Regions from separate parts of the Pantoea dispersa genome, predicted to be linked through region 1. Evidence: predicted binding sites of a transcription regulator. Region 1 holds the regulator's gene; the other holds the start of a gene.
What was found. The regulator CRP, encoded in region 1, controls carbon source genes, mostly activating them, when cyclic AMP is high. The targets are predictions, from matches to a motif close to ATGTGANNNNNNTCACAT.
Positions count from the first base shown of each region.

Region 2: a site for CRP is predicted at 2,064-2,081, ahead of rbsD (D-ribose pyranase). Genes of this name have one in related genera too.

Region 1 is NZ_CP082346.1:293,537-298,200, reverse strand. It holds gene K7H94_RS01325 (YheU family protein) at 1-88, shown strand, start outside; gene K7H94_RS01320 (phosphoribulokinase) at 150-1,019, shown strand; gene K7H94_RS01315 (OsmC family protein) at 1,090-1,494, opposite strand; gene crp (cAMP-activated global transcriptional regulator CRP) at 1,799-2,431, shown strand; gene K7H94_RS01305 (YccS/YhfK family putative transporter) at 2,490-4,565, shown strand; gene argD (bifunctional acetylornithine/succinyldiaminopimelate transaminase) at 4,562-4,664, opposite strand, start outside.
Region 2 is NZ_CP082346.1:3,960,151-3,964,814, reverse strand. It holds gene qseC (quorum sensing histidine kinase QseC) at 1-765, opposite strand, end outside; gene qseB (quorum sensing response regulator transcription factor QseB) at 762-1,424, opposite strand; gene K7H94_RS18480 (YgiW/YdeI family stress tolerance OB fold protein) at 1,595-1,990, shown strand; gene rbsD (D-ribose pyranase) at 2,163-2,582, shown strand; gene rbsA (ribose ABC transporter ATP-binding protein RbsA) at 2,590-4,098, shown strand; gene rbsC (ribose ABC transporter permease) at 4,095-4,664, shown strand, end outside.

The DNA.
Region 1 (4,664 bases):
CCAGCTCAAGCAGGGCGAGGTGGTACTGGTGTGGTCAGAATTGCATGAATCGGTCAATATTATGCCGCGGCGTGAATTTCGCGGCTAATGCGTCAGGCGGCAATTCGTGGTAACAATGCTCATCGCCGGACTTCACAGGGAGCGCTGTTATGTCAGCCAGGCATCCAGTCATAGCCGTTACCGGTTCCAGCGGCGCCGGAACCACCACCACCAGTCTCGCCTTCCGTAAAATTTTCCAGCAGCTGGATCTGCACGCGGCGGAAGTAGAAGGCGACAGTTTCCATCGCTATACCCGTCCGGAAATGGACATGGCGATTCGTAAGGCGCGCGACCTCGGGCGTCACATCAGCTACTTTGGCCCGGAAGCCAACGACTTCGGCCTACTGGAGCAGACTTTCCGCGACTATGGTCAGAGCGGACTCGGCCAGTCGCGCAAATATCTGCACACCTACGATGAAGCGGTGCCGTGGAATCAGGTGCCAGGCACGTTTACACCGTGGCAGCCGCTGCCGGAAAACACCGATGTGCTGTTCTATGAAGGCCTGCACGGCGGCGTGGTGACGCAGCAGCATAACGTGGCGGAACATGTCGATCTGCTGGTTGGCGTGGTACCGATTGTTAATCTGGAGTGGATTCAGAAACTGGTGCGCGACACCAGCGAGCGCGGCCATTCGCGCGAAGCGGTGATGGATTCGGTGGTGCGTTCGATGGAAGACTACATCAACTACATCACGCCGCAGTTTTCCCGCACGCACCTCAACTTCCAGCGCGTGCCGACCGTGGATACCTCGAACCCGTTTGCCGCGCGTGAGATCCCGTCGCTGGATGAGAGCTTTGTGGTGATCCATTTTCGCGGCCTGGAGGGCATCGCTTTTCCTTATTTACTGGCGATGATCCAGGGCTCGTTTATTTCCCACATGAATACGCTGGTGGTGCCGGGCGGCAAGATGGGACTGGCGATGGAGTTAATCATGACGCCGCTGGTGCAGCGGTTGATTGAAGGAAAACGCATTGAATAGCGCAGGCTAACGCGCCAGTTTCGCCGGGAGGTAATGAGATCGGGAGCGCAGGGCCGCGCTCCCGGCTGGATTACAGTTCGACGACTTCGTAGCTGTGCGTTATCTCGACGCCCTTGCCCAGCATGATCGCGACCGAGCAGTACTTCTCCGCGGACAGATCCACCGCGCGCGCCACCGCTTTATCGCTCAGCGCTTTGCCGCTGACAATAAAATGCAGATTGATATGCGTAAAAATGCGTGGCGCTTCTTCGCGGCGTTCTGAGGTCAGTTTGACTTCACAATCGGCGACATCGTTGCGCCCCTTTTGCAGAATCGACACCACGTCAATCGCGCTGCAGCCGCCCGCAGCCATCAACACCATCTCCATCGGGCTGGGCGCTTTATCACCGGAATTGCCGTCCATTAATACCTGATGACCGGATGAGGATTCTCCGAGAAAGGTCAGCCCTTCCACCCATTTCACTCGTGCCTGCATTATTCTTTCTCCTGAAGCGGCGGTTTTGCCGCCAGAGTACGCTTTCACCTGACAAACAGCAATGCAGACGCATCCCCCACCTGCTGAAGCGAGACAACAGGAGACAGGTTGCAAAAGCTATGCTACAAACAGTGCTGAAAATATTTTCGTCACGAAAGACGAAAGCGGGACGAATCAAAAGCATCGCTTACGAATCCACCCCCGAATAACTGTCCCTCACGGGAAACGCTGGACGATTTCACCGCCTGACAGGGAAAACTGCCCCCTGTATTTTGGGCACGATTACAACAGAGGATAATAGCGAATGGTTCTCGGCAAACCGCAAACAGACCCTACACTCGAATGGTTCCTGTCCCATTGCCATATTCACAAATATCCATCCAAAAGCACCCTCATCCATCAGGGTGAGAAAGCGGAAACGCTGTACTACATCGTGAAAGGTTCCGTCGCGGTACTGATTAAAGATGAAGAAGGCAAAGAGATGATTCTCTCCTACCTCAATCAGGGGGATTTCATCGGTGAGCTCGGCCTGTTTGAAGAGGGCCAGGAGCGTAGCGCCTGGGTACGTGCGAAAACCGCCTGCGAAGTGGCTGAAATTTCCTACAAAAAATTCCGTCAGCTGATTCAGGTCAATCCGGATATTTTAATGCGCCTGTCGGCGCAGATGGCGCGTCGCCTGCAGGTAACATCTGAAAAAGTCGGCAACCTTGCCTTCCTCGATGTGACCGGCCGTATCGCGCAAACGCTGCTCAACCTGGCGAAACAGCCTGATGCCATGACCCACCCGGACGGTATGCAGATTAAAATCACCCGTCAGGAGATTGGTCAGATCGTGGGCTGCTCACGCGAAACCGTGGGTCGTATCCTGAAAATGCTGGAAGATCAGAACCTGATCTCCGCACACGGCAAAACCATCGTCGTTTACGGCACCCGCTGATTTCTTCTCACCCACGGCGTGATGGCAACATCGCGCCGTTTCTGTTTACGATGAGCTGATGTGGCGTCGAATCATCTATCATCCGGAAGTTAACTATGCGCTGCGGCAAACGCTGGTGCTGTGCCTGCCTGTGGCGCTCGGCTGGCTGTTTGGCGATCTGCAAAAAGGGCTGCTGTTCTCCCTGGTGCCGGCCTGCTGCAACATCGCCGGTCTGGATACGCCACACAAGCGGTTCTTCAAACGGCTGATTGTCGGCGGCGCACTGTTCGCCAGCGGCAGTTTTCTGATTCAGTACCTCACGGCTTACGCTGTGCCGCTGCCGCTGATTCTGCTGGTGTTACCGCTGCTGGTGGGCGTGACCGGTGAAATCAGCCCGCTGCATGGCCGTTTGCTGCCCGGCACGCTGATCGCCGCCATCTTTACCTTAAGCCTCGTCGGCCGTATGCCTATGTGGGTCCCGCCGCTGCTGTATATCGGCGGGACGCTGTGGTACGGGCTGTTTAACTGGTTCTGGTTCTGGCTGTGGAAAGAGCAGCCGATGCGCGAGACCCTTAGCCTGCTGTACCGCGAGCTGGCCGATTACTGCGACGCCAAATACACCCTGCTGACGCAGCTGACCGATCCGGAAAAAGCGCTGCCGCCGCTACTGGCGCGCCAGCAGAAAGCGGTCGATCTGATCACCACCTGCTACCAGCAAATGCATATGCTGTCCGCCAGCCGTGATAACAGTCATAAACGCCTGACGCGCGCCTTTCAGGTTGCGCTCGATCTGCAGGAGCACATCTCGGTCAGCCTGCACCAGCCGGAAGAGGTGCAAAAGCTGGTGGAGCAGAGCCACGCCGAGGCGGTGATCCGCTGGAACGCGAAAATCATTTCGGCACGGCTGCGCGTGCTGGCCGATGCCATTCTCTATCACCAGCTGCCGGAACGCTTCCACATGGAGAAGCCGCTCGGCGCGCTGGAGAAAATTGCCCGGCAGCACCCGGATAATCCGGTCGGTAATTTCTGCCTCTACCATTTCAGCCGCATTGCGCGCGTGCTGCGCACGCAGAAGCCGCTGTATACCCGCGACCTGATGGCCGATCGCCAGCGCCGCCTGCCGCTGTTGCCGGCGCTGCGCAGCTACCTGTCGCTAAAATCTGCCGCGCTGCGGACGGCGGCGCGCTTCGCCGTGATGCTGATGTTCGGCAGCGCGCTGGCGCTGTTCTTCAATATTCCCAAGCCCTACTGGATTCTGATGACCATCATGTTTGTCAGCCAGAACGGCTACAGCGCCACGCGCGTGCGCATTCAGCACCGCGCGCTCGGCACCTTCGCCGGCTTGCTGATCGCCGCGGCGTCGCTGCGCTTTGCTGTTCCGGAGTCGATTGCCCTGCTGACCATGCTGGTCATCACGCTCGCCAGCTATCTGATCACGCGTAAATATTATGGCTGGTCGATGATTGGCTTTACCGTAACGGCGGTGTATTCGCTGCAGCTGCTGTCGCTGAACGGCGCGCAGTTTCTGCTGCCGCGCATGATGGATACGCTGATGGGCTGCCTGATTGCCTTCGCCGGCATGATCTGGCTATGGCCGCAATGGCAGAGCGGGCTGCTGCGCAATAACGCGCACGACGCGCTGGAAGCGTATCAGGAGGCGCTGCGCCTGCTGCTCGGTCCGGAGCAGGCGCCGGAGAAGCTGGCGTATCAGCGCGTCAAGGTTAACCAGGCGCACAACGCGCTGTTTAACTCGCTCAACCAGGCGTCCACCGAGCCGGGCTTTAACTTCCAGTATCTGAAAGATATGCGCCTGTGGGTGACTCACAGCCAGTTTATCGTCGAGCACATCAACGCCATGACCATTCTGGCGCGCGAGCACACCATGCTGACGCCAAAGCTGGCGGAGCGCTATTTGCAGTCCTGTGAAATCGCGCTGCAGCGCTGTCAGCAGCGGCTGGCTTACGACGGGCCGGGCAACGACAGCAATATTCTGGAAGCGCCGGAGAATCTGAATGAGGGGCCGGTGACGATTGTCGAACAGCATGTGAAGCGCATTCTGCAGCACCTCAATGTGATGCACACCATTTCTTCACTGGCGTGGAGCCAGCGCCCGCATCACGGCCGCTGGCTCAGCGTGCTGAAGCCGAAAGGTTAGTTCAGGACTTTCGCGATCGCCCGGGCGAAGCGCGCCATGCCTTCTGCGATATCGGTTGGCTCAATCACCAGCGACGGCACAAAGCGAATCACATCGCTG
Region 2 (4,664 bases), 350 kb from region 1:
CTCACTCTGCACGCGCAGCGCCGCTAGCGGGCTGCGCAGCTCGTGCGCCGCATCGGAGGTAAACCGTCGCTCGCGCTGGACCAGCTGTGCCATGCGGGCAAACAGGCCATTAAGCGCCGCCACCAGCGGCTTCACCTCCAGCGGCAGGCGCTGCGGCGTCAGTGGGGTGGCATCATCCGGCGCGCGCTGCTGCAGCGATGCAGTCAGGCGTTTCAGCGGACGCAGCTCAAACCACACCAGCGCCAGCAGCAACAGCAGCATCAGCGGCATGGCTACCAGCCACGGCAGCAGACTGCTCAGTGCCAGATCGCGCGTCATGTCATCACGATATTCCCACTCCTGTCCGACCACCACGCGCCACTGCTTATCGGCTGAGGTCAGCCACAGCAGCCGCCAGCGATCGTCATCGCCACGCAGGCGACCATCGTGGAAGCCGTCACGATCCGCTGTAAACTGCAAATCGCGGCCGTTTTCGCCGTCGTTCAGCAGCGGTTTGCCGTCGGCGCTGAACAGCGCAAAGGCCAGCGCGTCGTCATCCTGATCGCCGCGATGGTGGCGCAAAATCGCTTTGGTTTTTGGCAGCGAGGCGGCCTGCAGACGGCTGGCATCCAGCGCCAGCAGGCGTTTGGCGAACAGCATCTGCTGGGTATCAAACAGCTCATTAACGGTGTCGCGCGTCTGCTGCCATGCGCTAAAGGTGGCGCTGGCACCACACAGAATTATTAACAGCAGAAAGCCGATGGCCAGTCGCAGGAACAGACTCATTCTGCCGCTCCCAGCGTGTAACCAATGCCGTGCACGGTGCGGATGAACTGACTGCCAAGCTTTTTACGCAGATGGTGGATGTGCACTTCGACCGCGTTACTGGAGACGTCGTCGTCCCAGCTGTACAGTTTCTCCTCCAGCTGCGCGCGCGTCAGCACGCGACCGGGATTGCGCAGGAACAGCTCCAGCAGCGCCAGCTCACGGCTTTTCAGGCTGAGCGGTTCGCCATCCAACGTCACGCTGTGGCTGCCGGGAGCCATCACCAGCCCGCCGTGACGCAGCTCTGGCTGCAGCTGACCGTGACGGCGACGAATCAGCGCCTGCAGACGCGCGGCCACCTCCGTCAGCGCAAACGGCTTGCACAGATAGTCGTCGGCACCGAGTTGCAGGCCCTGCACGCGCTGGTCCAGCGCATCGCGTGCGGTGAGGATCAGCACCGGGACATCCGCGCCCTGCTCACGCCACTGGCGCAGGATGTCCAGCCCGTCACGTTGCGGCAGCGACAGATCCAGCACCACGGCATCCCATGGCGCCGCGTTGAGCGCCTGAAATCCGGCTTCGCCGCTGACAAACCAGTCGACGCTGAAACCCAGTTTGGTCAGGCCGACCTTCAGGCCATCGCCAATCAGCGTATCGTCTTCAATTAATAAAATGCGCATGCGTTTCTCCCGGTTACCTGGGGGTTTATACGAAGCAGATGCGCGCTTGTACAGCGTCATTCGCCCGTTTTAGCTTATTTTTTCCCTCTTTTTTTCCCTTAAGATCCTGTTAAGAACCCTGTGGTGAAATAGCTCCCGTAATCCGCACAGACATGGAAATGAGGTGAAAAATGAAAAAGAGTGCAGCGCTGTTCGCCATTATCGCCCTGGCGGCAACCCCGGTGTTAGCCGCCCAGCAGGGTGGCTTTGTCGACCCTAACGCGCCAGCCGCTCAGGCTAAAGCCGGCGGTTTTAAGGCCGATAACAGCAGTGTGGTGACGGTAAAACAGGCCGAAGAGATGAAGGATGACAGCTGGATCACCGTGCGCGGCCAGCTTGATAAGCAGATCGGCGATGAAGATTATCTGTTCCGCGACAGCAGCGGCAGCATGAAAGTGGAGATCGACCACAAACGCTGGAACGGCCAGACCATTACGCCGAAGGATCAGGTCGAGCTGACCGGCGAACTGGATAAGGATTTCAATTCGATTGAACTGGACGTTAAACAGGTGCGTAAACTGCCCTAACCTCCCCTGCGGAGCCACGTCGTGGGCTCCGCCATCCCGCCAAACTCAAATTTTCCCCGGCCCAGGCGAAACGTTTCGATGGGGATCACATTTCCGTGATCCCGTCATTGAGTTGCCATGTACATTTAATACACTGCCAGACAGCGAAACGTTTCGCTGTGGAGTGGAATAAATGAAAAAAGGTCGCCTGTTAAACGCTGAAGTCTCTCATGTGATTGCCCGCCTCGGGCATACCGATACGCTGACGATTGCCGATGCGGGCTTGCCGATCCCGGCCGGTCCACAGCGCATCGATCTGGCGCTTACGCCCGGTACGCCCGATTTTTTACAGGTGGTGGAGGTCATCACGCAGGAGATGCAGGTTGAGAGCGCCCTGATAGCGGAAGAGATCCAACAACACAATCCGCAACTCCATAGCCAGCTGATCGCCGTGCTCGAAGCCTTGCAACAGCACCAGGGGAATGTGATTAGCGTTCGTTACACCAGCCATGAACAGTTCAAACAACACACTCAGCGCAGTCAGGCGGTCATTCGCAGCGGAGAGTGCTCTCCGTATGCGAATGTCATCCTGAGCGCGGGCGTCACTTTCTGAGGCCGCTATGCAACCGTTATTGCAACTCAGGGGAATTGAAAAATCATTTCCCGGCGTGAAGGCGCTCAACGGCGCGTCGCTGGCGGTTTATCCCGGGCGCGTGATGGCGTTAGTGGGAGAGAACGGCGCGGGCAAATCCACCATGATGAAGGTGCTGACCGGCATCTACAGCATGGACGCCGGTTCGCTGCACTGGCTGGGCAAAGAAGTGACGTTCTCCGGGCCGAAAGCGTCTCAGGAAGCCGGCATCGGCATCATCCATCAGGAGCTGAACCTGATCCCGCAGCTGACCGTTGCGGAAAATATTTTCCTCGGCCGTGAATTCGTTAACCGCTTTGGCCGCATCGACTGGAAACAGATGTATGCCGCGGCGGATGCGCTGTTAAAGCGCCTCAATCTGCGCTTCAGCAGCCACAAGCTGGTGGGTGATCTGTCGATTGGCGACCAGCAAATGGTGGAGATCGCCAAAGTGCTCAGCTTCGAGTCGCAGGTCATCATTATGGATGAACCGACCGACGCGCTGACCGATACCGAAACCCTGTCGCTGTTCCGCGTCATCAATGAGCTGAAAGCGCAGGGCTGCGGCATTGTTTATATCTCCCACCGCATGAAAGAGATCTTTGAGATTTGCGATGACGTCACCGTGTTCCGTGACGGCCAGTTTATTGCCGAGCGCGCGGTAGGCGATCTCAGCGAAGAGGGCCTGATCGAAATGATGGTCGGCCGCAAGCTTGAGGATCAGTATCCGCATCTCGATCAGACACCGGGCGAGGTGCGGCTGCGGGTCGAGCACGTTAGCGGACCGGGCGTAGAAGATGTCAGCTTTACCCTGCGTAAGGGCGAAATTCTGGGCATCTCCGGTCTGATGGGCGCGGGCCGCACCGAATTAATGAAGGTGCTGTACGGCGCGCTGCCGCGTACGCACGGCAAAGTGACGCTCAACGGCCGCGAGATTGTCACCCGCTCGCCGCAGGACGGCCTGGCCAACGGCATCGTCTATATCTCGGAAGACCGTAAGCGTGACGGACTGGTGCTCGGTATGTCGGTCAAAGAGAACATGTCGCTGACCGCGCTGCGCTACTTCAGCCGCGCCGATGGCGGCCTGAAGCACGCCGAAGAGCAGCTGGCGGTGGGCGATTTTATCCGCCTGTTCAATGTGAAAACGCCGTCAATGATGCAGCCGATCGGTCTGCTGTCTGGCGGTAATCAGCAAAAAGTGGCGATTGCGCGTGGCCTGATGACGCGCCCGGATGTGCTAATCCTCGACGAGCCGACGCGCGGCGTCGATGTCGGGGCGAAAAAAGAGATCTATCAGTTAATTAACCAGTTTAAAGCCGAAGGGCTGAGCATCATCCTGGTGTCGTCGGAAATGCCGGAAGTGCTGGGCATGAGCGACCGCATTCTGGTGATGCATGAAGGCCATCTGAGTGGCGAATTTTCCCGTGAGCAGGCTACCCAGGAATCCCTGATGGCAGCGGCGGTCGGTAAGCAACACAGCGAGGAGTTAGTTGTATGAGTACCCAAACCTTACCTGCCAGCCGTCGCTGGTTCAGCAAAGCCTGGCTGCTGGAGCAGAAATCGCTGATCGCACTGATTGTGCTGATCGCCGTGGTCGCCAGCCAGAGCCCGAACTTCTTCACGCTGCCCAACATGTTCAACATCCTGCAGCAGACGTCGGTCAACGCCATCATGGCGGTGGGCATGACGCTGGTGATTCTGACCTCAGGCATCGACCTTTCGGTCGGCTCGCTGCTGGCGCTGACCGGCGCGGTAGCGGCATCGATTGTCGGGCTGGAAGTTAATGCGCTGGTGGCCGTGGCGGCATCGCTGGCGCTCGGCGCCTTTATTGGTGCCATTACCGGCGTGATTGTGGCGCGCGGCAAGGTGCAGGCGTTTATCGCTACGCTGGTGATGATGCTGCTGCTGCGCGGCGTCACCATGGTTTACACCAACGGCAGTCCGATCAACACCGGCTTCAGCGATAACGCCGATCTGTTTGGCTGGCTCGGCATTGGCCGTCCGCTGGGCATTCCGACGCCGGTATGGCTGATGGCGGTGGTGTTCGCGCTGGCGTGGTACATG